DNA from 3 places in the Pseudoalteromonas sp. APC 3250 genome. Region 1 is predicted to be linked to each of the others. Evidence: predicted binding sites of a transcription regulator. Region 1 holds the regulator's gene; each other region holds the start of a gene.
The links. Region 1 encodes sigma-54, which starts transcription at its own class of promoters, with help from an activator protein. Its sites were predicted from a motif close to GTTGGCACGNNNNTNGNNT; they were not measured.

Region 1 (8,214 bases):
ACGGATTTGGTATCAAAGCCCTGATTAACAGCGGTTTTGAAGTCGCCGTGATCACCGGGCGCCATTCTCATATAGTGCAGCAACGTATGAGCAGTTTAACCGTACAACATATATATCAAGGCCAAGAAGACAAACTCATAGCCTATCAAGAATTAAAACAAAAATTAGCGCTTAGCGATGAGCAAATTGCTTATATAGGTGATGATGGCCCAGACATGCCAGTAATGGAGCAAGTCGGTTTTGCGGTTGCCGTAAACGATGCTCATCCACTTATTAAACGTTTATCACATTATGTAACCCAACTGCCCGGCGGTTTTGGTGCGGTAAGAGAGCTGACAGACTTACTTATGCTCGAAAATAACAAGCCACTAACTAGCCAAGGAACGAGTTCATGAATGTAGCGCGCATTATACTGAGCGTTTTATTCATAAGCTGTATGGTTTGGCTCTGGTATCCTTATTTTACTAAGGTTGATATTACTGCAAGCGAAGAAACACAAGTTATTGCTAAGCCTGATTATACCGCTATTGAGCTAAAACAAACGGCTTATAATGAACAAGGTAAAGTGAGCCATAAGGTAACTGCGGTAAAAATGGAGTTGTATCAACAACTCGGTTTTACCTTTTTTGAAAAGCCTATATTCACTTTATACAACGAGCAGCAAACATGGCGTATTAACGCCGATGAAGCCACCCTCTACGACGACCGTCAACTGGTGTTAGAGGGTAATGTAACCGCTCAAAACTTAGTAGATAACGCCATGATCGATACGATCAACGCCCAGACCATCAATGTTGATATAAAACTATTAACCATGCAATCACAGCAGCCTGTCGTTATTACAGGACCTAATTTAAAAATCACAGGTAAAGGCCTTGAGGCCGATTTAAAAACCGAGGTGATTAAACTTATTAACCATACGCGAACCCTATATTATGACCAATAACCTATTTAAAATTTTAATTGTTCCCTCACTATTAATTGCTTTTAACAGTAATGGCGCTGAACCTGCTGAAGCCCCCGCTGCTAATCAAATTTCAATTAGTGCAGATAAGCAAGAAGGTCAATTAAAAGAAAACGTAGGCATTTTTGAGAAAAATGTTGAAATTATTCATGGTAATCGCCGTATCACAGCTGACCGTTTAGAAGTGCATAAACGCGATGAGCTAGGCGATAACAAACAGTTATTAATTGCCACAGGCAGCCCTGCATATTTTGAAGAAACACAAGCTGATGGCACCATAATGAGCGCCAGTGCTAATGAAGTGCGTTACGATGTGTCGCTGCGTTTTTTAACCTTAATCGGCGATGCAAGCATTGCTCAAGCAGGTCAAAAAATAACAGCTAAAAGTATCACTTACGATATCGAGCAGCAGTTAATTAGCGCAGAAAAAGACGAAAACTCAACAGACCGTGTACACACTATTTTAGTCCCTGTTGAAAATAAAAAAGAAGATGATAAAGGTCAACCATGAGCACATTAAAAGCAGAGCTATTAGCTAAAAGCTACAAAGGTCGTGAAGTTGTAAAAAACGTTGGCCTAGAGGTTGAAGCTGGCAGTATTGTGGGGTTACTTGGCCCTAATGGTGCAGGTAAAACCACCACTTTTTATATGATTGTAGGCCTTGTGCCTAGCGATAAAGGCAAAATATCAATTGATGATAAAGATATTACTTTATTACCGATGCACAGCCGAGCGCGTTTAGGGATTGGTTATTTACCGCAAGAGTCGTCTATTTTTAGAAAGCTGACTGTTTATCAAAACTTAATGGCTATCTTAGAAACACGTAAAGAATTAAATAAACAACAACGCGAAGATACCTTAAATAATTTACTTGATGAATTTAGCATTCAGCATATCCGCGATAGTCAAGGTATGGCTTTATCAGGTGGTGAACGTCGCCGCGTTGAAATTGCTCGCGCGTTAGCAGCAAACCCTAAATTTATCCTTTTAGACGAACCCTTTGCGGGGGTTGATCCTATCTCAGTATTAGATATTAAAAAGATTATAGAGCATCTTAAAAACCGAGGAATTGGCGTACTTATCACAGATCACAACGTACGCGAAACTCTTGATGTTTGTGAAAAAGCCTACATAGTTTCTCATGGAGAGTTAATTGCATCAGGCACTCCAGAATATGTATTAAACGATAAAACAGTACGCGATGTTTATTTAGGCGAGCAGTTCAAGCTCTAATATGTGTGTTATTACACTAAGCATCTGCTAATATTAATTATAATAATTTAAAAGGATTGTTAGAGATACATGAGGCAATCATTACAGCTGCGCATGGGCCAGCAACTTACAATGACTCCACAGTTGCAACAAGCAATTCGCTTATTGCAACTCAGTACATTGGATCTCCAGCAAGAAATTCAAGAAGCGCTCGATAGCAACCCCTTGCTTGAAGTTGAAGAACACGATTACAGCGAAGACACTGCAGGTAAAAACGAACAAAAAGCCGATAACGATGACTTAACGCTAAGTGCCTCAGCTGACGATAAACCTAGCGAGTATGAGCAAGATAGCGGCGAAGCAATGACCAAAGACACTATTAGCGATGATATGGCTATGGATGTTACTTGGGATGAATATATGAGCGCTGCGCCTGCCTCTTCATCGGGCCCAATGCCAGAAGATGAATCTATTTATCAAGGCTCTTCGACTGAAACGCTGCATGAGTATTTAATGTGGCAACTTCAACTGACGCCGTTTAGTCCTACCGATGAAGCGATAGCTATTGCAATTGTAGAAGCTGTAGACGACTCAGGGATTCTAACCCTTAGCTGTGAAGAAATATTAGAAAGCTTTAACCAAGAAAACGACGGCGAAGATGAAGTTGAACTTGACGAAATAGAAGCGGTACTAAAGCGTATTCAACTATTTGATCCAGTGGGAATAGCCGCGCGTAGTTTACAAGAGTGCTTGTGTATTCAGCTAAATCAATTTGATAAAGACACACCTTTTTTAAACGAAACAAAAATGATCTTAACCGATCATATTGATTTACTTGCTGCACGTGACTATCGCACGTTAATGAAAAAAACAAAGCTTAAAGAAGATGAGCTTAAAGAAATCATGACGTTGATTCATACGCTCAGCCCAAAACCGGCAGACACTATTGTCAGAGAAGAGTCTGAATACGTTATTCCTGATGTGTCGGTTAAAAAAGTTAAAGGTCGTTGGGTAGTTGAATTAAACCCAGATAGCATGCCTAAGATCAGAGTAAATAGCCAATATGCAGCTATGTCGCGTACGGTTAAATCAAGTGGTGATAGCCAGTTTATTCGCTCGCACTTACAAGAGGCTAAATGGTTTATAAAAAGCTTAGAAAGTAGAAATGACACGCTACTTAAAGTAACCAACTGTATTGTGCAGCAGCAACAGGCCTTTTTTGAACACGGTCCTGAGGCTATGAAGCCTATGGTGCTTAACGATGTGGCTGAAATGGTGGAAATGCATGAGTCGACTATATCGCGTGTTACTACGCAAAAATACATGCATACACCACGTGGCATTTTTGAGCTTAAATATTTCTTTTCAAGCCATGTAAGTACTGAAAATGGTGGCGAATGTTCATCAACAGCAATACGTGCATTAATTAAAAAATTAATCGCTGCAGAAAACTCAGCTAAACCATTGAGTGATAGTAAAATTGCAGATATATTGGCAGAGCAAGGAATTAAAGTAGCGAGGAGAACCATTGCAAAATATCGCGAATCTCTAGCTATTCCCCCGTCTAATCAACGTAAAAGTTTGATTTAAGGCGTACAACAAAGAGGAAAATGTTTATGCAACTGAATTTAACTGGTCGCCATGTAGATATTACCGACTCGCTTAGAGACTACGTAAATAGTAAATTTTCGAAGTTACAGAGGCACACTGATCACATAACGAATGTGCACGTTATTCTCGATGTAGAAAAACTAAACCAAAAAGCTGAAGCAACCGTTCATGTTAGTGGCGCTGAGATTTTTGCCTCTACTGAGCATCAAGATATGTATGCCGCTATAGACTCGCTCATTGACAAGCTAGATCGTCAAGTAATTAAACACAAAGAGAAACTTGCTCGACACTAACACTATGAAACTAAGCTCACTTATCTGTCAGGACTGCAGTAAAGCTGCGGTCCTTTTTAATAGTAAAAAAAGAATTTTAGAATTTATCAGTGAATTGGCTCACAATAAGCTGCCCTATTTAACACAACAAGATATTCTTAATGCATTAACTGCAAGAGAAAAGCTTGGAAGTACAGGCATTGGCCGAGGCATTGCTATTCCACATGGTCGCATGAGTGGAGCTCAAGAGCCCCTTGCTTTGATTTTAGTGAGCGAAACAGCTATTAATTTTGATGCGATTGATAACCGACCGGTTGACATTTTTGTCGCGTTAATTGTTCCCGATGGCGATAATCAGCAGCATTTGAAGATGCTAGCCACGATTGCTGATAAGCTCAATGATAAAGAATTTTGTAAACAGTTACGCGCCGCCAAATCGGATAGCGAACTGTATCAGGTTATCGTCAGTCAATCGTAGTAATAAAGAAAGGTGATAAATGGAATTAATAATTATAAGCGGTCGCTCAGGGTCAGGTAAATCTGTGGCGTTACGCGTTGTGGAAGACTTAGGTTATTATTGTGTAGACAATATTCCTCTTAATTTATTACCATCATTAGTGCGCAGCGTTTCCGACAGTTATAATAAAATTGCTGTGAGTGTTGATGTGCGTAATCTACCTAAAGAGCAACAGCAATTTAATGAAATACTCGAATATTTACCTGGTTTTACTAAACCAACGGTATTTTATTTAGACAGTGACGATCAAACATTAATAAAACGTTTTTCAGAAACGCGACGTCTCCACCCTTTATCTATTGATTCTTTGCCGCTTGATTTAGCCATAAAAAAAGAAAAACAACTGCTTGATGTATTGATTAATCGTGCTGATTATATGATTGATACCACAGATTTAAGTGTGCATCAGCTTGCTGAATCTATTCGTGAAAAAATACTCGGAAAAAAAGATAAACAACTGATCATTACCTTTGAGTCATTTGGTTTTAAACACGGCATCCCTAAAGAAGCAGATTACGTATTCGATGCCCGTTTTTTACCAAACCCGCATTGGGAGCCTGAACTTAAGCCACTTACGGGGCTGGATCAACCAGTAAAAGACTACCTAGCAAGTCACAGCATAGTGCAAAAATTTACATGGCAAATTCAAACATTTGTGCAAACATGGCTGCCGCATTTAGAACGAAATAACCGCAGCTACTTAACCATTGCAATTGGCTGTACCGGTGGGCAACACCGCTCTGTTTATTTAGCGCAAACCATTGGTGAAAGCTTTGCAATGAGTCATCCTAATGTAAAAATTCGCCACCGAGAACAAGAATAAAATCAAAGCTTGCGAGAACATGTCATGCGGTTAGAAAATACATTTTTAATAAAAAACAAATTAGGATTACACGCTAGAGCGGCGACAGTATTAGCTCAGCTTTCTGTGCAATTTGATGCCACAATCACTTTATTTCAAGATGACAAACAAGCCGCTGGCGATAGCGTGCTGGCACTTATGTTACTCGAAAGCAGCCAAGGCAAAGAAGTTAAGGTGGTATGCGAAGGCCCCGACGCTGAGCCTGCACTTAGCGCAATAGGTGAACTCATCGACCAACGATTTAATGAGCAAGAATAAAAAAGTTCATTATTAACTCATCATCCTAAGCTTAGGTTAATAGTGGTTGAGTTAGTTTGCTCACATAAAGTAAGATAAACTAAAATTGAATAGCATTTATACCCTTCCAGCATGTAATACAATTTAATTAAGGACGCCAATGCCTGAAGCTTTAGAACAAGATATTCCACTACAACAACTAAAACAGGTGACTAAGTCACTAAATAGTGGTCAATTTGTTCAAGTTAGACGCATGCTGGCAAAAACGGCGCCTTGTGATACCGCACTTCTTTTAGAATCATCCCCGCATAAAATTCGCCGTATGCTCTGGCAGCTTGTTGATCCTGATGTACAAGGTGATGTGCTTGAAGAGCTGTCTGAAGATGTACGTTTGGGCATTATTGCGCAAATGGCACCCGAGCACATTGCTGCCGCAACCGAAGACATGGGCCATGATGACTTAGGGGAAGTACTACGTAGCCTACCTGACACCGTTTATAAAGATGTTGTTAGCGCTATGGATATTCAAGATAGAGAACGTGCAACGCAGGCTTTATCGTATCAAGAGCGCTCTGCTGGCGCATTGATGAATATCGATACCGTTACTATTCGCCCCGATGTGACTCTAGATGTGGTACTGCGTTATATTCGCTTACGCGGCGAATTACCTGAGGGTACAGATGACTTATATGTGGTTGATGAAAATAACTGCTTTTTAGGCGCCCTATCGCTGAGTACTTTATTAACTAATCCCCCTGAAAAAATTGTTCATGAGTTAATGGATGAAGACTGTGAGTCTATTCCTATTTCAATGGATGAGAGCGAAGTTGCACAATTGTTTGAGCGTCATAACTGGATATCGGCACCGGTTGTTGATGACAACGCACACTTGCTTGGGCGGATCACCATTGATGATATCGTTGATGTTATTCGTGAAGACGCTGAGCACAGTTTACTGGGTTTAGCGGGTTTAGATGATGAAGAAGATACCTTTGCACCTGTGTTGAAAAGCTCTAAAAAGCGCTCAATTTGGCTGGGTGTAAACTTACTAACTGCATTGCTGGCTGCAATTGTGGCGAGCTTTTTTGAAAACACCTTAGCTATATTACCAATTCTTGCTGTGCTCAATGGCATTGTCCCGTCAATGGGTGGGGTTGCAGGCAGCCAAACCTTAACTTTGGTTATTCGCGGTATCGCGGTGGGTCATATCAACCAAACTAACCAACGTTTTTTATTATTAAAAGAACTCGCTATCGGTGCGATTAATGGTATGGTTTGGTCTATCCTAATTGCCGGTGTTGTTGCGCTTTGGCAATGGGATTTCAAACTCGGTGGTGTTTTAGCGTTTGCTATGTTTATGAATTTAGTTGCAGCAGGTATTGCGGGTGCTAGTATCCCACTATTGCTTAAAAAAATGAAAATAGATCCAGCACTTGCAGGCAGTGTGGTACTAACCACGGTAACTGATATTGTTGGTATATTTGCCTTCTTAGGTACTGCGACTTGGTTATTGATTTAATCTTTTTATAAACAAAAACACCGCATCAATACTCGGTGTTTTTGTTTAAGCCGATAGTTACTTTACATAAGTTAAGGCTACTTAGCGCGCTGGCGATTACCACCTACCTTAGGCTTAGTGTTGGCTTTTTTAAACTGGCTAAAGCCAGTATGACGAGTCAGCGCAGGACGACCGCCCTTATTGCCTTTACCGCGTTTGGTTTGCCTTTCATCTCGGCCTTCTTCTGGCACTAAACAATTTGGACCTTTACCAATAAGCTTGGCTTTGCCCATGTTACGCAGGGCTTCGCGGATCATTGGCCAACCGGCAGGATCGTGATAGCGTAAAATTGCTTTATGCAAACGACGTTGGCGCGCTCCCTTAGGCACAGCAACTTGCTCAGTATTATTTTTAATATTACGAAGCGAGTTCATTTCTGTGTGGTAAATGGTGGTAGCGTTGGCCATCGGTGATGGATAAAAGTTTTGTACCTGATCAAGCTTAAAATCATTCGATTTCAGCCACAAAGCCATGTTTACCATGTCTTCATCTTTAGTCCCCGGGTGAGCAGAAATAAAGTATGGAATTAAATACTGCTTTTTACCCGCTTCTTTTGAGTACTTATCAAATAACGCTTTAAATTCATCATAGGCGCCCATACCCGGCTTCATCATTTTTGATAATGGGCCGTCTTCTGTGTGCTCGGGTGCTATTTTTAAATATCCACCAACATGATGGGTTACTAGCTCTTTAACGTAACGAGGATCACGTACTGCAAGGTCATAACGCACGCCCGAAGCAATTAAGATCTTTTTGATCCCTTTAACCTCACGCGCCTTTTTATATAAGTCGATAGTGGGTGTGTGATCGGTATCCATATGCTTACAAATATCAGGATACACACACGACAAGCGACGGCACGTACTCTCTGCTTTTTTGCTGGTACAACGCAGTTTGTACATATTTGCAGTTGGCCCACCTAAATCAGAAATAACCCCCGTAAAGCCCGGCACTTTATCTCTAATTTGTTCAATTTCTTCG
Region 2 (8,214 bases), on a different contig from region 1:
GGGGCGGTCAAACTATTCATGGCTTTGCTACCGCACTATTATTTGGTGTATTTATTGGTACTTATTCTTCAGTTTACGTTGCCAGCTCGGTGGCGATTGCCATGGGCGTAAGTAAAGAAGATTTAATACCAGAGGTGATTGAAAAAGAAGGTGCCGATTTAGACTCAATGCCTTAATTGAGATTAAATTATCCTTTTTAAAAAACCGCTCCTTGTGAGCGGTTTTTTATTGCTTAGCGTGTAAGACATATAATTGTCATACGAGCTTGATATTTTATCACTCTTATTTAATTTTGATCAGAGCTAGTAGTGACTGAGCAACGTAAAGCCTTAGAGTCAATCTTACAACAAGGGGCAATAACAACCTTGTTCCAACCTATTTTTGATATAACTAAGCAATCTATTATTGGGTATGAAGCGCTGAGTCGAGGCCCTAAAAATAGCCCATTAGCGATGCCAAATAAGCTATTCGAAACGGCTCATAAATATCAATTTATCTCAGAGCTTGAGCTTTTATGCCGTTCTCGCGCCATAGAAAACTTTGTAAAACTAAATCTACAAGGGAAGTTATTTTTAAATGTCAGCCCAAAAATTCTACTCGATCCGAGCCACCCTAAAGGCGAAACCTTACATTTAATTGAACAGTTTGGTCTTGCGGCTAATCGTGTGGTGATTGAAGTCACCGAACAAGAAAAAGTAGATGATGGCTTTTTACTGTTAAAAACCATTGCTCATTATCGAGAGCTAGGCTTCACTATTGCTATTGACGATCTTGGTGCAGGTTATTCCGGTCTAAAGCAATGGTCTCAGTTATGCCCAGATATTGTAAAAATTGATCGTTACTTTATTGATCATTGCGATCAAAGCGAAGTTAAAAAAGAATTTCTAAAATCAATTGTGGTGTTAGCGCGGGCAACAAATACAGCGGTGATTGCTGAGGGAATTGAGCGTACTGAAGAACTCGATTTAGTTAAAAGTATAGGCATAAGTCATGTTCAGGGATTTTTGTTAGAAAGACCCAGCCAACAACCAAGCTATGACTATAACTGTAAGCAGTTACAAGCATTTACATCGACTCAAGCAGGGTCAAAGTTTGAACAATCAATGGCTATCGGGGTGCTTGCTGTTGCTCAGCCTGCCATTAGCAGTCACACGCGTTGTAAAGAAGCTCATGCGCTTTTTGAGCAAGACAAGCGCATAATTAGCTTACCCGTTTTAAATAGCAATCAGCAGCCAATAGGGCTGTTACACAAAGATCAGCTAACAGAAGTGTTTGCCGCGCCATACGGGCATGCACTTTATGATAAATGTGAAGTCACAGAGTTAATGGATAAACAGCCTTTGGTGGTTGATGAAAATCAAATGCTTGATATTGTCTCTCAGCAAATAACAGAGCAAGACTTTGATATTCGTCGCCATATTGTTATCACAAGTAATAATAAATATTTAGGTTTGGCACCGCTCAGGGACATATTAAAGCACATTACCGCTGAAAAAATCCGCCACGCCCAACATGCTAACCCTCTGACCATGTTACCGGGTAATGTGGCAATTAGTGAAGTAATAGAGCAGCGTCTGCAACATAAACAGCCATTTTCACTAGCCTATATCGATTTAAATCATTTTAAACAATTTAACGATCTGTATGGTTATGCCAGTGGGGACAGCGTGATAAAACTTCTGGCCGATGTGACTGTAAAAGCGTGTGCGCACAGCGCTAACTTTGTCGGGCATATTGGTGGCGATGACTTTATGGTGGTGTTTGAAAAAAAAGATGCGGTGGAGGTTTGTCATACCATTATCACGCAATTTGAATTGCAGTCACGCGTATTTTTTACGCCAGAGCATATTGCTGGAAAAGGGTATTGGGCAACTAATCGAGAGGGCGAAAAGCAGTTTGTACCTTTACTTACATTATCGATAGGTTTAGTTGAGCCGGATCTGCAGCAGTGTAAAAATAGCCATCAAGTAGCGGCATTAGCCACAGATGCTAAAAAAGAAGCAAAACGTTATCGTCACAGCTACTTATTTATTTGTAATCGAAGAAGGCCTGCACCCGCTGTTGTGCGTTTATCCAATAGTAAAAAAAGTGGCTAACAAAAAGCAAAAAAGGAGCCTCGGCTCCTTTTTTTAGTGCGGTATTACGATTAACGTAATAACGACTCAGATAATACTGGGCGCATTTCACGAACAATCGCTTGTGTTAGCTTAGGTGCACCACAAATAACGTTACCGCTCACGTTGTAGTTATTACCGCCAGCAAAATCAACAACCATGCCGCCAGCTTCTTTAACTAATAGCTCGCCTGCTGCTGTATCCCACGGTTTTAAACCAATTTCAAAGAAACCATCAACACGACCCGCTGCAACATACGCCATATCAAGTGCTGCAGAACCTGCACGACGAATATCAGCGGTATGTACGAATAATGCTTTAAACGCTTCAGAATAGGCATCTAAGTGGTGTTTTTGTTTGAAAGGGAAACCTGTTGCAAGAACAGAACCGGCAAGTTCAACCGTTTTAGATACACGTAAACGTTTGCTGTTTAACTGTGCGCCTTGACCACGAGAAGCGGTAAAAAGTTCGCCACGAATTGGATCGTAAATTACGGCTTGGTCTAAACGACCTTTAACTTTAAGTGCAATAGATACTGCGAAATGAGGGATACCCTTGATGAAGTTAGTTGTGCCATCAAGTGGGTCAACAATCCATTGGTAATCAGCATCCTTACCTTTGTGTTCGCCTAACTCTTCACCAACGATGCAGTGATCAGGGTAAGAACGTAAAATAGTGTCACGAATTACGGCTTCGGCTTCTTTATCAATGTTCGTAACTAAATCATTAGTGCCTTTTTGTTGCACTTCAACTTTTGATAAGTCTTCACTTGCACGAAGAATAAGCTTGCCTGCGTTACGCGCAGCGCGAACCGCAATGTTTAACATTGGATGCATGGTATTACCTTTGGGTTGTAAAAGAACGTTTATATATTTAAGCCGGCGTATTTTAGCGGTTTTTGCCATAAAGTAAACCATAAAGCCTAAATACTTGTGAGTGTTTTTTGTACAGCCATGATCTTTCAATATATTTATCGGAATAAAAACAGACAATAAATTTGTAAATTAGCGCTTTACCTAAAGTTAACTTGAGGTTTTATGATGTTCTATATTCAATTAATAGGAAGAAAGTTATGAAATTAGAACACGTAAATTTAGTTGTTAGTGACATAAACGCCATGCTTAAGTTTTACCAAGCAGCGTTTCCCTATTGGTCAATTAGAAGTGAGGGGGAAGGAACTTGGTATGGTAAAGCAAGGCGCTGGGTACATTTTGGTGATAACGATCAATATATTGCTATAAGCGATCACGGTGAAGGGAAAAACCGCAACCTATCAGGACATCAAATTGGTTTGGCACACTTTGCCTATGTAACCAATAACTTAAATGCAGTAATAGCGCGCCTAAAACATGCGGGCTTTGCAATAAGTAAAGAAGGTGCTGTAAATCCATTTAGAAAAAACATTTATTATATTGACCCTGCAGGGTTTGAAGTTGAGTTTGTAGAGTACATGAGTGATGTACCTAGTGAGCGAAATAACGACTTATAATATGTATGAAGCCAACTATTATGGCTTCATTCAATGTTTAGCATATTTAATACTGTTTACCATTTATGCCAAGTTGAGTTTTTAGATCATTTGCAAAGCTAATAAATTTTTCTTTAATAGTGCGCTTAACTTTAACTTCCACAGAGCCTAAAACAGTTTTTCCTTCAATGTGAATCGTTGGCCCTTGGCGCTTATTAAGTGACACTGTTTTATTTTCAAAACTGCCTAAAATACAAAACATTTTAGAAACTACATTAACGTGCTCTGGTACATATATTTCTTCGCTGCCAAAGTAACAATTAACGTGAATAGTGACATGTTGGTGGGTAAAAATAGCATCCGTAAAATCAAGATTGATTGACCCCATGTAGTTTTCTATATAAATGTTTTGAGGAACTACCCATTGGCCGGTTCGTTCACTCGAACCAAGAATGCTTCTTAATGTAAGTGGCTCTTCATCAGTCTCATGCTGCGCGCTATAATTAGGTGCAAACTGAGAGTGCTTTTGCGCCTTATATTGCTGGTCAGTATTTAAAGTTAAATCTTCAACGAGATCCATAAGTGCTTTATTGTCACTCGCTGCCATGGCGTCGTCTAAGCGCCTTTCAAATGCTTCTACAGAAATAACACCATGGCTGTAGTTATAAATGAGCTGATCAATCACTTGCTCACGAACTTGCTCAATAGGGCGGTCTTCAATTTTAACAGACATTTAAATTATCCTTTTATGATTGCTGGTTATTTCAAAGCAAGCCTTATACCAAATATTAAATTGTTTAAATTCAGTGGTTTATGATTTTGGGTTTTTGATTTTTTATTATATTAACGACAGATTAACCAAATATACAATTATTTAGTAAGTTTCGCTATTCGAGAAACTTTTACGCAATAGTCTGTAAATGTTTACTTAGTAGGTTTAAGCCAATATCTACTATTTTAAATTAACCTATTGAAATTAAAGGTTAAAAAATGTTGGCCCGATGCTCGCATTAGCTTAAGTGTCTTTAATCAAAAGGAGAACGATTATGAAAACATTTAATAAGTCTATGATTGCAGCCCTAGTATTAGGAACAACCGCAATGGGCGCTCAGGCAAGCAGTTGGGAAAACGAAAGTAAAGATGCTTGGATTGATGGGAAAGCAGAAACAGTATTGCTTATGAACACCAATCTAAATAACTTTGATATCAACACGGACGTAAAAAACGGCAAGGTAATGCTAACAGGTAAAGTAAACAGCGAAGTAGATAAAGAGCTTGCTGAAGAACTCGTGCTAAGCCTAGATGGTGTAACTGACGTTGAAAACAGTCTAACTGTGGTAAAAAACACCGACATGAAGAAGCATGATTCTGAAATGATGGGTAACGACACTGAAAGTGATTTAACAGATGCTAAAATCACTACAGTGATCACAACACGTTACTTATTTGATTCTGAAGTAGGTGGTACAGACATTGATGTTGATACCGATAATGGTGTGGTAACTCTTAAAGGTACAGTTGAGTCTGATGCTGAAAAGCAATTAGCGATGGAAATTGCTAAAAACGCTGAAGATGTTCGCAAGGTAGTTGATGAATTAACTGTTATTGCAGAATAATACACTATACTAAAGCCCAGCCCTGCTGGGCTTTTTGCTTTGCTAACATTATAAGGATTAAATTATGGATATCATTAGAATTATTTTTTCTATTTTATTACCACCACTGGGTGTGTTTTTACAGGTAGGACTAGGGATGCATTTTTGGTTAAATATTTTGCTAACTTTGCTCGGCTATTTCCCTGGATTAATTCATGCGATTTACATTATTGCCAAAAAATAATGTAGCAGCATAGCAGGACATTTAATACTGAGTTGCTAAGTGCTCCCAAAGGTATGTGTATTAGTTACTCAGGCTGCTATTAATAAATGGATTTGTTTTACAAAACTCATCACTAACAAAACCTCAAAGCCTACTATTTGAGCAGTTAGCCCCTTGATTGTTAAAATAAAGCTTTTTGCTAGTGACAAGCCCCTAAAAACTTTTTATACTGCAACCCGCTTTAGTCGCTCTGTGGCTAAACGCTTCAAAAATTAACTGCTTACAGTTATACAAAGATGGCCCCTTAGCTCAGTTGGTTAGAGCACACGACTCATAATCGTTAGGTCCCCAGTTCGAGTCTGGGAGGGGCCACCACTTTTCAAAGCTTTCCAAGTAAATACCTACTAACCGAAATTACCCTGTGCTACCTCTGTGCTACTTTTCACTATAAATCAATTATTAAAAATAGTCCTATCATATTAATTGATATTGCAATTAATATCTTTAAAGTACGCATTTGGTCTCTTTTTAATAGAGCTAACTAAAAAGGATTCATTGCAGTCATTATTTTATTGGCTGTTAAAGCATATGAGGCAATATTGGATAATGGCTATACCCTACTGATTTCTATACTAAGTGGTTTATTTGGAGCCCTAATATCAGCTTTCTTGAGTTTTAAAGTTAGAGTTATAGCCCAAAATAAAATAAAAAAGGACTTAGAACATCGTATTGCTTATGTCTATGTATCTCAGTTAAGTTTTTTGGTTGCTGCAAATGCATGGTTACAATCTTTTTTTGAGAAAATAGAAGCTCAAGTAGACACTCCGATCCCTGAAAATGAGTTTACTTTTTCACACGCGATATCAATTATTTTTGAAGATATGATTAGAGAAAACAATAGTCATTCATACGAAAATATAGTTGGTTTTGAGGGATTAGTAGAGCTTCATATTGACAGCCTTACAAAGACTTATCTGACATTTGAACAACAAGCTGAACTCCCGAAAGATGCTCTTATCTTTTACCAACGTTATGAGAAGAAACTAAAAAATGTTGTTGTAATTATTAAGCAATTTAGCTCGTACCTTTCAGATAAAGAGCAGTTCTTAAAGCTTGATGCCATTCAAATTTATCAAGCAATCGAAAATATTAAACTATTTCTTGATTCAGCAGGGTTGCTGCGTACAGCAATGATTAAGTTCGGGAGAATAAATCAAGCTGAAGCTAATTTAATGCTTGAGCAACAATTACAAACTATTGAAAAAGATATTTTAGTAGCAGGTAAAAATGAGGTGCAACTTTCAAAAGCAAGATTGTTTTTAGTTAGAGAAGGAGCAATCTATGAGTGAACAAATCTTGCCTGATTTGATATTGGGAGTTAAAGGGTTTTGTGAAAAATGAATCTGAGGTTAGATACCAAGATTCTAAAACTGTGACCAAAATTAGTTGACCACTACAGGCCAAAATTAGTTGACCACTACTATGTAATATTCAAGTGATGCTTAACGAAACGTTTAAAATACTAGTTAACGTTATTAGATTGAAGTTAAGTCTGGTGTGACAGACTTAACCCAACTTGCCACACCCTGACTTTTAGATGCGCATACCTATACTATTCTGAATCTAAAATTTCACAGAGCTGTTTTCTGTGCTTTTCCATTACTTTTTTATACTTAATCTTTCTCTCAATTTCTCCAGAGTCTAGATGCTTAACATCAACAACTTCATTTCTACGATACTTTCTCTCGTTAATAATCTGTTTAACAACAGTGTTATGAACAATTGTAGCATTAACCTCTTTTCTAAATCTTTTGATATCAGCTTTGGTTAGGTCTTTTAAAGCAAGCTCATCTTGGTCTATTTCATTAAGAATCTTTAACAAACCTTCAGCTTCTTCTTTTTTCTCTTCTTTAATCACATGGCTACGCATTTTTAGAAGTAAAATTGTTAACAACCTAGCTTTGGATATGTTCGCGTTAATGCCTTCAATGCTTATTATGAGGTCACAATAGGATCTAGCTTTGTGATTTTCACCTAGTTTGATTAAGTCTAATATTTTTCTTTCAAACAAAAATATGTCATTTTGATCAACTGTCGTTATGTAATTCTGTGCACCTTTAAAATAAGCATTCTCTGCTTTTTGGTTTGGTATATTCCCTTGGAGTCGATGACTAAAAGCTAGGTACTTACTTGCCATAAACGCTTCATCAGCAGTCGTCAAGCTTCTATTAAGTTCCGATGTGTAACTCAACATATACTTAGAGAGCTCTATTTTTCCTTGCTGTAGTATCGATAAGGAAATATTTAGCATAAAAGAACCGAACCTTAACTGTTCCTTTACACAGTTTAGAGATAGCGTATTAAAAAGCTCTTCAATATAACTTCGCCTGTCTAGTTTATCAGCTGTATTTATAAGCAATAAAATATCGTTAGCATTAACGTCTAGGTCCTGTGGCTCCTGCTCGTCCAGAAAAATATTAGCCGCCGAAAAAAGTGAAATTATTTCACGTCCTATTACCTCAAAATCCGATGGGATTATGCTCAAGGCATGGATTAAAGGTTTTATTTTATGTTTTTCACTTTCACAATACTTCTTACATAAAATAAAATTATTAAAGGCATCTTGTGGGCTACTCTCTGCTTTAAGTTTCCCCAAGGTAAAGTAACTTGAGGATATTACTTCACTTGGTTTACCTTCATCATTCTCAGCAATAAAGGCTTCCAATTCGACTTCTATATCTACCGCGTCGATTATACCTCTTTGTAATTTTATTTTGGTTTGCAACAACTTGATATGCTTTTCTAGCGCCCCAG
Region 3 (8,214 bases), on a different contig from region 1:
CTAAGCAGTTTTTGCTCTGCACTGCTATCTAAATACGCCATTGGCTCTTTGCTTTTACTTAAGTGACGTTCAATCAAATGCTTAGCCAACACAATAATGTCCCCTGGGCGCTCACACAGTGGTCGCCATAGCAGTGGGAAAACATTGAGTCGATAGTATAAATCTTCGCGGAACTGGTTTTCAGCAACCGCTTCTTTTAACTCTCGGTTACTTGTGGCAAGCACACGTACATCCAGTGCAATGGTTTTACGACCACCTAAACGCTCAACTTCACGCTCTTGAAGTACACGTAACAGCTTGGCTTGCAGGCCTAAATCCATTTCGGTGATTTCATCAAGTAAAATAGTACCCCCCTGCGCTTGTTCAAACTTACCAGGACAAGCCTGTATCGCACCGGTAAACGCACCTTTTTCATAACCAAATAAAGTGGCTTCGAGCATATTTTCTGGAATAGCAGCGCAATTAATCGCTACAAACGGTTCATTACAGCGTTTTGATTTGTCATGAATATAACGCGCCAGTACTTCTTTACCAGAGCCACTTGGCCCAAGCACCATCACACTGGCATCTGATCGAGCAACTTTATTAGCAAGTTCGAGTAATTGAATACTACTAGGGTCGGCGACAATGGGCCCGTCTGTTTCTTTTTCTTTTTCTGGTAAGTAACGACTCACCATATTCAATAGCACTTCTGGTGCAAATGGCTTAGCCATATAATCAATCGCGCCTAAACGCATAGCCTCTACAGCATCATCAATAGTGGCATAGGCCGTCATCATTAGTACGGGTAAATCAGGGTAATTTAATTTAATACTACGTAATAAATCCAAGCCGCTCATTGCGCCCATTTGTACATCACTGACCACCAATGAAAATACTTCTTTTTTTAGTAGCACCATGGCTTGCTCGGCACTATTGGCGGCCATACAGGCTATACCTGACATTTCAAGCGTATCAATTAATGCTTCACGAAGTCCGGCGTCATCTTCTACAACTAAAATAGTGTTACTCATTGTGACTCCCCTAATTTAGATGTGACACTAATAGGTAGCAACATACTAAAAATTGCTCCCCCTTGTGGGTTGTTGTCTGCTTCAACACGTCCCTGATGTGCACTGGCCACTGAACTTACAACGGCAAGTCCTAAACCAGTACCTTGGCTTTTAGTGGTATAAAAGGGTTCAAATATTTTCTCAGTTTGTGCTAAATCAAGCCCAGGGCCATTATCACTAACACTAATGCGGACATAATCAGGATCTTGCATATCACGCAAAGCACTAAGATGTACTTGTGCACCACTGCCAATGACTTGAATACTATTATGAATTAGGTTTTGAATTGCGCTTGCCAATGCTGTTTTGTTACCCATAATTTCAATATCGGGTTCAGGTAAGCTCACATTTAATTCGCTATCATTGAGCGCTACCATAGCATCGGCACCGGCTTTAACTTCACTTAGTAGCTGTTGCATCGACACTTGCTCAACAACTTGCTGATCACCACTTTTAGCAAATAACAGCATGTCGTTTACTTGGGTTTCTAAATCTTTTAAACGTGACATTAATTTAGTATGAAAACTGCCGCGAGACGCTTCGGGTAAGCGTTTTGAGCCTAAATTTGCGGCATACAACATAGCCGCTGATAACGGTGTGCGTACTTGATGAGCTAAAGACGCAACCATTTTACCTAAGGCACTTAAACGCTGCATATGCGCGACTCGCTTTTGTAAGCGTCGGGTTTCGGTTAAATCGGTCATTAGTATAAGTTGCCCAGGCTCAGGCGCGAGTGCAGTAATATCGAGCTTTATTAAGCGTCCATCTTTTAACGACACTTCATGACCATCATCTTGATGAGGACGAAATGAGCGCTGAATAACGCTAAACCACTTCTCTCCTTCTAATGGCTCGCCGAGCATATCGATAGCTATTTGGTTTGCCTTAGCGATCATTCCTTTACCATCAAGTACAATCACGCCCGCAGGCATGGTATCAACCAGATGAGAGAGCCAACTTGCTTGTTGACGCAAATCACTCAACTCACCAACATACTCCTCTTGCAGTAAACATGGGTTATACTGATTAGCAGAAATAAACTGGGGTTTTAGCACACTTGCAAGGGCCATAATCAACTCTCTAAAATAATGTAGATACTGTAGCTAATGCACAATATGTACCAAAATTATTTACTAGCAAATTCAATAAATTAAACCAACAAAACGCGTGTCGTAAAAATGACGCGCAAAGGAACATGCATGAATAAAGAGACTCAGTGCCGCTGCCCATGGTTAGATACCTCAAAGCCCGACTATGTGGATTACCATGACCATGAATGGGGCGTTCCTGTGTATGACGATCAACTACTTTTTGAGTTTTTAACGTTAGAATCGGCACAAGCAGGGTTAAGTTGGTACACCATATTAAAAAAGCGCGCTAATTATAAAAACGCCTTTGCAAACTTTGATGTAAATAAAGTAGCGGCCTTTACTGAGCAGGACCTAGAAACATTAATGCAAAATGAGGGAATTGTTCGCAACCGCTTAAAAATAGCCGCAACAATTAATAATGCAAAGTGCTTCATTGCTATTCAAAAAGAGTTTGGCAGCTTTAGTGATTACCAGTGGCGGTTTGTTGGTAATAAACCTCAGGTAAACGATTTAGAGACGCTTGCGGATTACCCCGCAGTTACTGAGGCATCAACATTATTTGCAAAAGATTTAAAAAAGCGTGGCTTTAAATTTTTAGGCCCAACCACAGTGTATGCCTACATGCAGGCGTGCGGTATGGTTAACGATCATAGTAATGATTGTTTTAGGAAGGAAGAAGTTAAAAAGCTCGGCTAGGAGCGGGTTTCGGGTTACGAGACGCGAGGTAAACCCGCTGACAATTATAGCGCCGAGTTTGCATTAAACGCAGTGTTTATTTTTTCTAACCTAACACCTAGCGCCTAGTACCTAGCACATGCACTTAGCTCTCAATCTCTAGAAAGGTTATATTTTTTCATTTTTTCGACCAGTGTGGTTCGTCTTACACCAAGTACTTCAGCAGCACGGGCGACAACGTAATCAAAGCGCTCTAATGCCTGTGTGATTAAGTTAATTTCAAGCTCAGCTAAGTACTCTTTAAGCTCAATACCTTCATCGGGCAATAAACCAGGTGCGGCCTGAGCAAAGTCATCTTCTAGATCTATTTCATCTTCGCTAAATCCGCCACTAAAAATATCATTAAAGGCATCACGCTCCATCAGCTCTTCTGGGTACTGTGGCTCATAGGCTTCAACTTCAATGTAGCGGTATTTATTGGGTAAATCAGGAACATCCACCACCTTATCTGGAAACATAATAACCATTCGTTCAACAAGGTTCGCCAGCTCACGAATATTACCCGGCCAAGCATGTTCTTTTAAACTATCAATAGCACGCTCTGTAAACTTAGCCGTAGTACCGCTTTGTTCATTTACACGGCGCATAAGCTCTTTAAGTAGTAATGGTATGTCTTCTGCGCGTTGAGCAAGAGATGGGCTCTCAATAGGAAAAACATTTAAGCGATAGTATAAATCTTCTCTAAATGAGCCTTTTTCTATCATGTTTTCAAGGTCACGGTGGGTTGCAGCAATCACACGCACATCAGCTTGGATCGCTTTGGTACCACCAACGCGCTCATAACTACGCTCTTGGAGCACTCGCAGTAATTTAACTTGCATTTGTAATGGCATATCCCCTATTTCATCTAAAAATAGCGTGCCACCTTGCGCTAACTCAAAACGGCCTTTTCGTGCTGAAATAGCCCCAGTAAACGCGCCTTTTTCATGACCAAATAGTTCACTTTCTAATAGCTCAGCAGGAATAGCCCCACAGTTGACCGGTACAAAAGGGCCTTTATTACGTTTAGAAAGCAAATGTACGTTACGGGCGACCACTTCTTTACCTGTGCCCGACTCACCCAAAATAAGTACATTGGCATCGGTTTTTGCAACCTGCGTAATTAAAAAGCGTAAATCTTTTACCGCTTTGGTTTCACCAACAAGACCATCAAAGGTGCTTTTCTCTTTATTATTTTTATGTTCATGCGGCAACATGCGCTGATATTGCTGACAGTCGTGCAACAGCTGTGTGGTAATTTCATGAGTAAATGGCTCACATATCAACCCCACAACATTAGCCAAACTCAACAAAGGTTTAAGCGTTTCACCAATGAGTAAAAAAGGAAATGTTGGGTATCGTTTAATTAAACTTTCGTGATCTAAAGACTGCAAAGCACCTAACACCACAATACATTCTTTGTTTTGATAGTGGCTACATGCCTGTTCAAAGTCAGCTTCTGTTTGCAACTGTACAGCCTCACCAATAAAAGTAAGCGATGCGTATAATCCAATAGAGCGATTGTTATTATTATCTAAAATTAAGATCATCTTTAGCGAGCCATTTATTTCACTAATTTGTTTTATTAATCAAATTGTAAGCCAGTTGGGTTTGGATGCAAGCAATAGCGGCGATTTTTTGACATTAACGCCAAAAAACAGACACCCGCCCCGCAAAGCTAATACTTTATAACTAATAACTCTTTAACTATTTATAACGGCATACCGACTTAGGATGAATTATCTAACACGTTTTGCCACTGATGATGATGCGACTCTACACAGAAGAAACTCATAAAAAGTGCTATTATTACTTAAAGGTGTGACTGTTTTTGCCGATAAGTAATAGTCAAACTTATGTTGGAACTAAACTTGCTTAAGGTTCTACACAGTAATTAAAATTTGAGGAATTACCCATGGCTCATGCATCAATCAATAAATACCGTCAAATAACAGTTAGCAGCGTTAAAGAGATGACTCCCTACGACCAAGTTAAACTCGTGTTTGTAAATATTGTTGGCAAGCTCTCTGCTGCAAAAGGATTTATTGAACGTAAAGAGTTAGAAAAAAAAGGCAACGCAATCTCTGATTGTATTGTGCTACTTGGTGCGTTGCAGCAAGTGTTAAATTTTGAAGACAATAATGAAGTATCAACTAACTTAGACTCTTTGTACGATTACTGTCAGCGTTGCTTATTAACTGCAAACCTTGAAAACAACATTGATAAAATTGATGAAGTAATTACCTTAATTAAAGAGATTAAGTCAGGCTGGGAAGCAATTCCATTCGAACAAAGAGAACCACAACTGTAATGACTTTAAAGCAGGTTACGAGCTCACAAATTACTGATAGTAAGACCAGAGACTACTGCAATGAGCTGGTTAGTTTGATTACTGACTCTCAGGATTGGGATATTGAGCAAGCACTGAATATTCATAGCCGGTTAGACAGTTACATGAATGAATCTTTAAAGCATGACGACGGTTTTTATTCTGAATCTGAGCTTGAGTTTTTAATCGCATTTGTGGCACAGCTTTCAACACTATTTGATAGCGAAAAACAAAAGTTAGCGATAGAAATTATAAAGAAACAAAAAAGCAAAGGCGCGGTGAATAAGTATAAATCTAATATTTAAAAATATTATTTACTTTAGCCCCCCCTATTTTATTCCCCTTTACAGAGTGATTAAGCAGATTTTTCACTCTGTATTTTTATTTCCTCAAACCTCACTATAAAACAACACAGTTAGTTACTAACAATCGAACAAACATAAAAAAACCTGACTCATAAGCCAGGCTTTATTTGCTAAACAAGGTTAATTGTTTAGCTAGACTTTTTAACCACACCAGGTAGGTTAGCTAATTGCTGTTGCAAGTAACTCCCTGTCGAGTTTAGGTTAGCAACGAGCAAATCCATTGCGTTGTACTGGCTATATAATCGCTCTTCATATTTAGCCATACGGGTATTAAACTTTTCTACGTCAGTTTCTAGTTTAGAAATTTGTGATTCGCGACCTTCTATACGAGAGCTAATAATACCATCAGACGCAGTATAGCCTTTAATCACCGTGTCTAGCTGACCAACAAAACCATCACCATCATTTTCACCAACGAAAAACGTTTGAATAGCTTGTGGATCACTTTCTACCGCAGCTTTAAGCGCATCAGAATCAATACTTAATTTACCTGAGCGCTCAGTTCTAATACCAAAATTAGCTAAAAAGTCGGTATTACCATTACCCGTACTAAATTCCGACGTTAGCAATGAGCGCACTTGATTTACAGAGCCTCTAAGTAATGAATCACCCGCAAGCGCACCTACCCCCTCTTCAGCACTAGATCGACCTAACTGATTTGATAAGTCAATAAACGCATTAAACTTTTCTACAAACGATTTTAATCCAGCCGCAACATTATTATTGTTCTCTGTTATCGTTGCTTTACTTAAATCATCATCTGCGTTGTGCGTTTTTTTGGCATTAATGGTGACACCCTCAATGACATCTTTAAATTCATTTGTACTGCTTGTCGCAACAAGCGTCCCATCAATCGTAATTGAGGCATCGGTCGCTGCCGTTACTTCATTTAAATTTTCAGCATAGGTTGCAGATGCAGCATCGCTGTCATAAGCTAGTCGTGATAAGCCAGACAAATCAGTATTATTAGCATCACCAACATCATCAACCACAATCTTTATTGCGTTTTCTGCGCCAGTTTCCTTACTTGATAATACCAATCGCTGCCCCGTATCATCAGTAATAATAGTGGCATTAACTGAGTCGTTATCGGTAGAATTATTAATAGCATCACGAATATCAGCAAGGGTCGCTGTATCTGACACATCAATATTAAAATTATTACTACCTGAACTAATGGTTAGCTTACCCTCACCCACAGCCTCATCACCTGCTATGGCACTTGAGGTTAACTTGTGGTTTTCAGCTAAGCTGTTTACTTTTATAGAATAGTTGTTAGTTTGCGCGTTTTTTTCAGAGCTTAAAGAGACAAAGTCATCGCTACCACTGATAGTACGCTTTTGAAAGTTTTCGATGTCCCCCAATGATTCTAGAGAACCATTAAGCTCTTCTAAAGACGCTTTTAAGGTCCCTACCGCAGAAATGTCCGTAGTAAAATTTGCTTGCTGTTGTGTTACCCGTGCTTGATAAGGGGCTTTTTCAGCATTGACTAAAGCGGTTACAATTTCATTAACTTGAAGTCCTGAACCTATACCTGTAAATGAAATAGCCATAATACTTACCCTCTTAAATTGCTCAAACTAAACTTTAAAATCAACTAACACGCCAGTGGCTTCTGCTAATTTAGCAACAATACCTAATACTTCTTCAGAGGGATATTGCTTAACTAAATCACCGCTTTCTTTATCAATTACCTTAATAACATTACGGCCAGAATCTTCATCTACTTTAAACTGTAGGCTACGATTCATTTCGCCCATAAAATCCTGCAATTGCTGTACCACCTTCTCTAGTTTTTCAGGTGACAACTCAGTTTCAGAAACTTCACTATTACTTGCCGTGGTGGTGATGGGTGTATTCTTTTGCTCATCGGCGTTTTGCTTAACTTGTGATGGGGCTTGGTAGCTTGAGCTGACCTCACCTTTTTGCGCTGAGCTGATATTTAGATTTAAACTTTGCGTTTCCATAATTCGCTCCTACTATAAAGCGATATAAAGCTTTATACCTATACAAGAAAGGAAGGGTTGCCCCTTCCTTAGTAGTTAAAGTATAGAGCTTATTGTTAAATTAACCTAATAAGCTAAGTGCTGCCTGTGGTAACTGGTTAGACTGAGCTAAGATTGTTGTACCAGCCTGTTGCATAATCTGGTTTTTAGTCAGTTTAGCCGTTTCTGCAGCGTAATCTGTATCTTCGATACGGCTTTTAGAAGCTGATACGTTTTCTGATACGTTTGCAAGGTTAGCAATAGTGAAACCAAAACGGTTTTGTACCGCACCTAAGTCAGCACGTTGTGCATCAATTTGCGCAAGCGCCGCATCAATTGTTTCGATTGCGTTTTGTGCACCAGCACTAGTCGTACCAGAGATATCAATTGACTCTACTGACGTTAATGAACCTTGACCACCCGTAGCAGCAAGACCACCACCTAGTATTTCATCTACAGTTGTACCAGAGATACCAATTTTATCTGGAGAAGAAAGCTCTAGAGTAGATGAAACAGCTTGGCTACCAGCTGCCGTACCACCACCTAAAGAAGCCAAACCCGCAGTTGCGATGAGTTCAATACCATTAACACCTGTTGCTTTAATCGTCAAATCACCGCCTGACTCAACAACATCATAACCATCAGCAACCATCGCTTCAGCAAGACGTGCAGCGTCAC

Region 2: a site for sigma-54 is predicted at 4,350-4,368, ahead of QL986_RS14630 (LiaF domain-containing protein). Genes of this name have one in related genera too.
Region 3: a site for sigma-54 is predicted at 4,716-4,734, ahead of fliS (flagellar export chaperone FliS). Genes of this name have one in related genera too.

Annotation. Positions count from the first base shown of each region.
Region 1 covers NZ_JASDCM010000005.1:84,348-92,561, forward strand. Annotated here, with positions in the region: gene kdsC (3-deoxy-manno-octulosonate-8-phosphatase KdsC) at 1-395, shown strand, start outside; gene lptC (LPS export ABC transporter periplasmic protein LptC) at 392-946, shown strand; gene lptA (lipopolysaccharide transport periplasmic protein LptA) at 936-1,475, shown strand; gene lptB (LPS export ABC transporter ATP-binding protein) at 1,472-2,197, shown strand; gene QL986_RS07265 (RNA polymerase factor sigma-54) at 2,267-3,766, shown strand; gene hpf (ribosome hibernation promoting factor) at 3,793-4,080, shown strand; gene ptsN (PTS IIA-like nitrogen regulatory protein PtsN) at 4,085-4,537, shown strand; gene rapZ (RNase adapter RapZ) at 4,557-5,399, shown strand; gene QL986_RS07285 (HPr family phosphocarrier protein) at 5,424-5,696, shown strand; gene mgtE (magnesium transporter) at 5,836-7,194, shown strand; gene QL986_RS07295 (YgiQ family radical SAM protein) at 7,272-8,214, opposite strand, start outside.
Region 2 covers NZ_JASDCM010000015.1:72,161-80,374, forward strand. Annotated here, with positions in the region: gene secF (protein translocase subunit SecF) at 1-176, shown strand, start outside; gene QL986_RS14615 (bifunctional diguanylate cyclase/phosphodiesterase) at 309-2,096, shown strand; gene suhB (inositol-1-monophosphatase) at 2,147-2,950, opposite strand; gene QL986_RS14625 (VOC family protein) at 3,187-3,603, shown strand; gene QL986_RS14630 (LiaF domain-containing protein) at 3,650-4,315, opposite strand; gene QL986_RS14635 (BON domain-containing protein) at 4,629-5,198, shown strand; gene QL986_RS14640 (YqaE/Pmp3 family membrane protein) at 5,263-5,421, shown strand; tRNA gene QL986_RS14645 (tRNA-Ile) at 5,699-5,775, shown strand; gene QL986_RS14650 (hypothetical protein) at 5,973-6,749, shown strand; gene QL986_RS14655 (AAA-like domain-containing protein) at 7,013-8,214, opposite strand, start outside.
Region 3 covers NZ_JASDCM010000006.1:217,276-225,489, forward strand. Annotated here, with positions in the region: gene QL986_RS09000 (sigma-54 dependent transcriptional regulator) at 1-1,013, opposite strand, end outside; gene QL986_RS09005 (ATP-binding protein) at 1,010-2,122, opposite strand; gene QL986_RS09010 (DNA-3-methyladenine glycosylase I) at 2,252-2,839, shown strand; gene QL986_RS09015 (sigma-54-dependent Fis family transcriptional regulator) at 2,971-4,407, opposite strand; gene fliS (flagellar export chaperone FliS) at 4,773-5,168, shown strand; gene QL986_RS09025 (hypothetical protein) at 5,168-5,491, shown strand; gene fliD (flagellar filament capping protein FliD) at 5,680-7,104, opposite strand; gene QL986_RS09035 (flagellar protein FlaG) at 7,132-7,518, opposite strand; gene QL986_RS09040 (flagellin) at 7,619-8,214, opposite strand, start outside.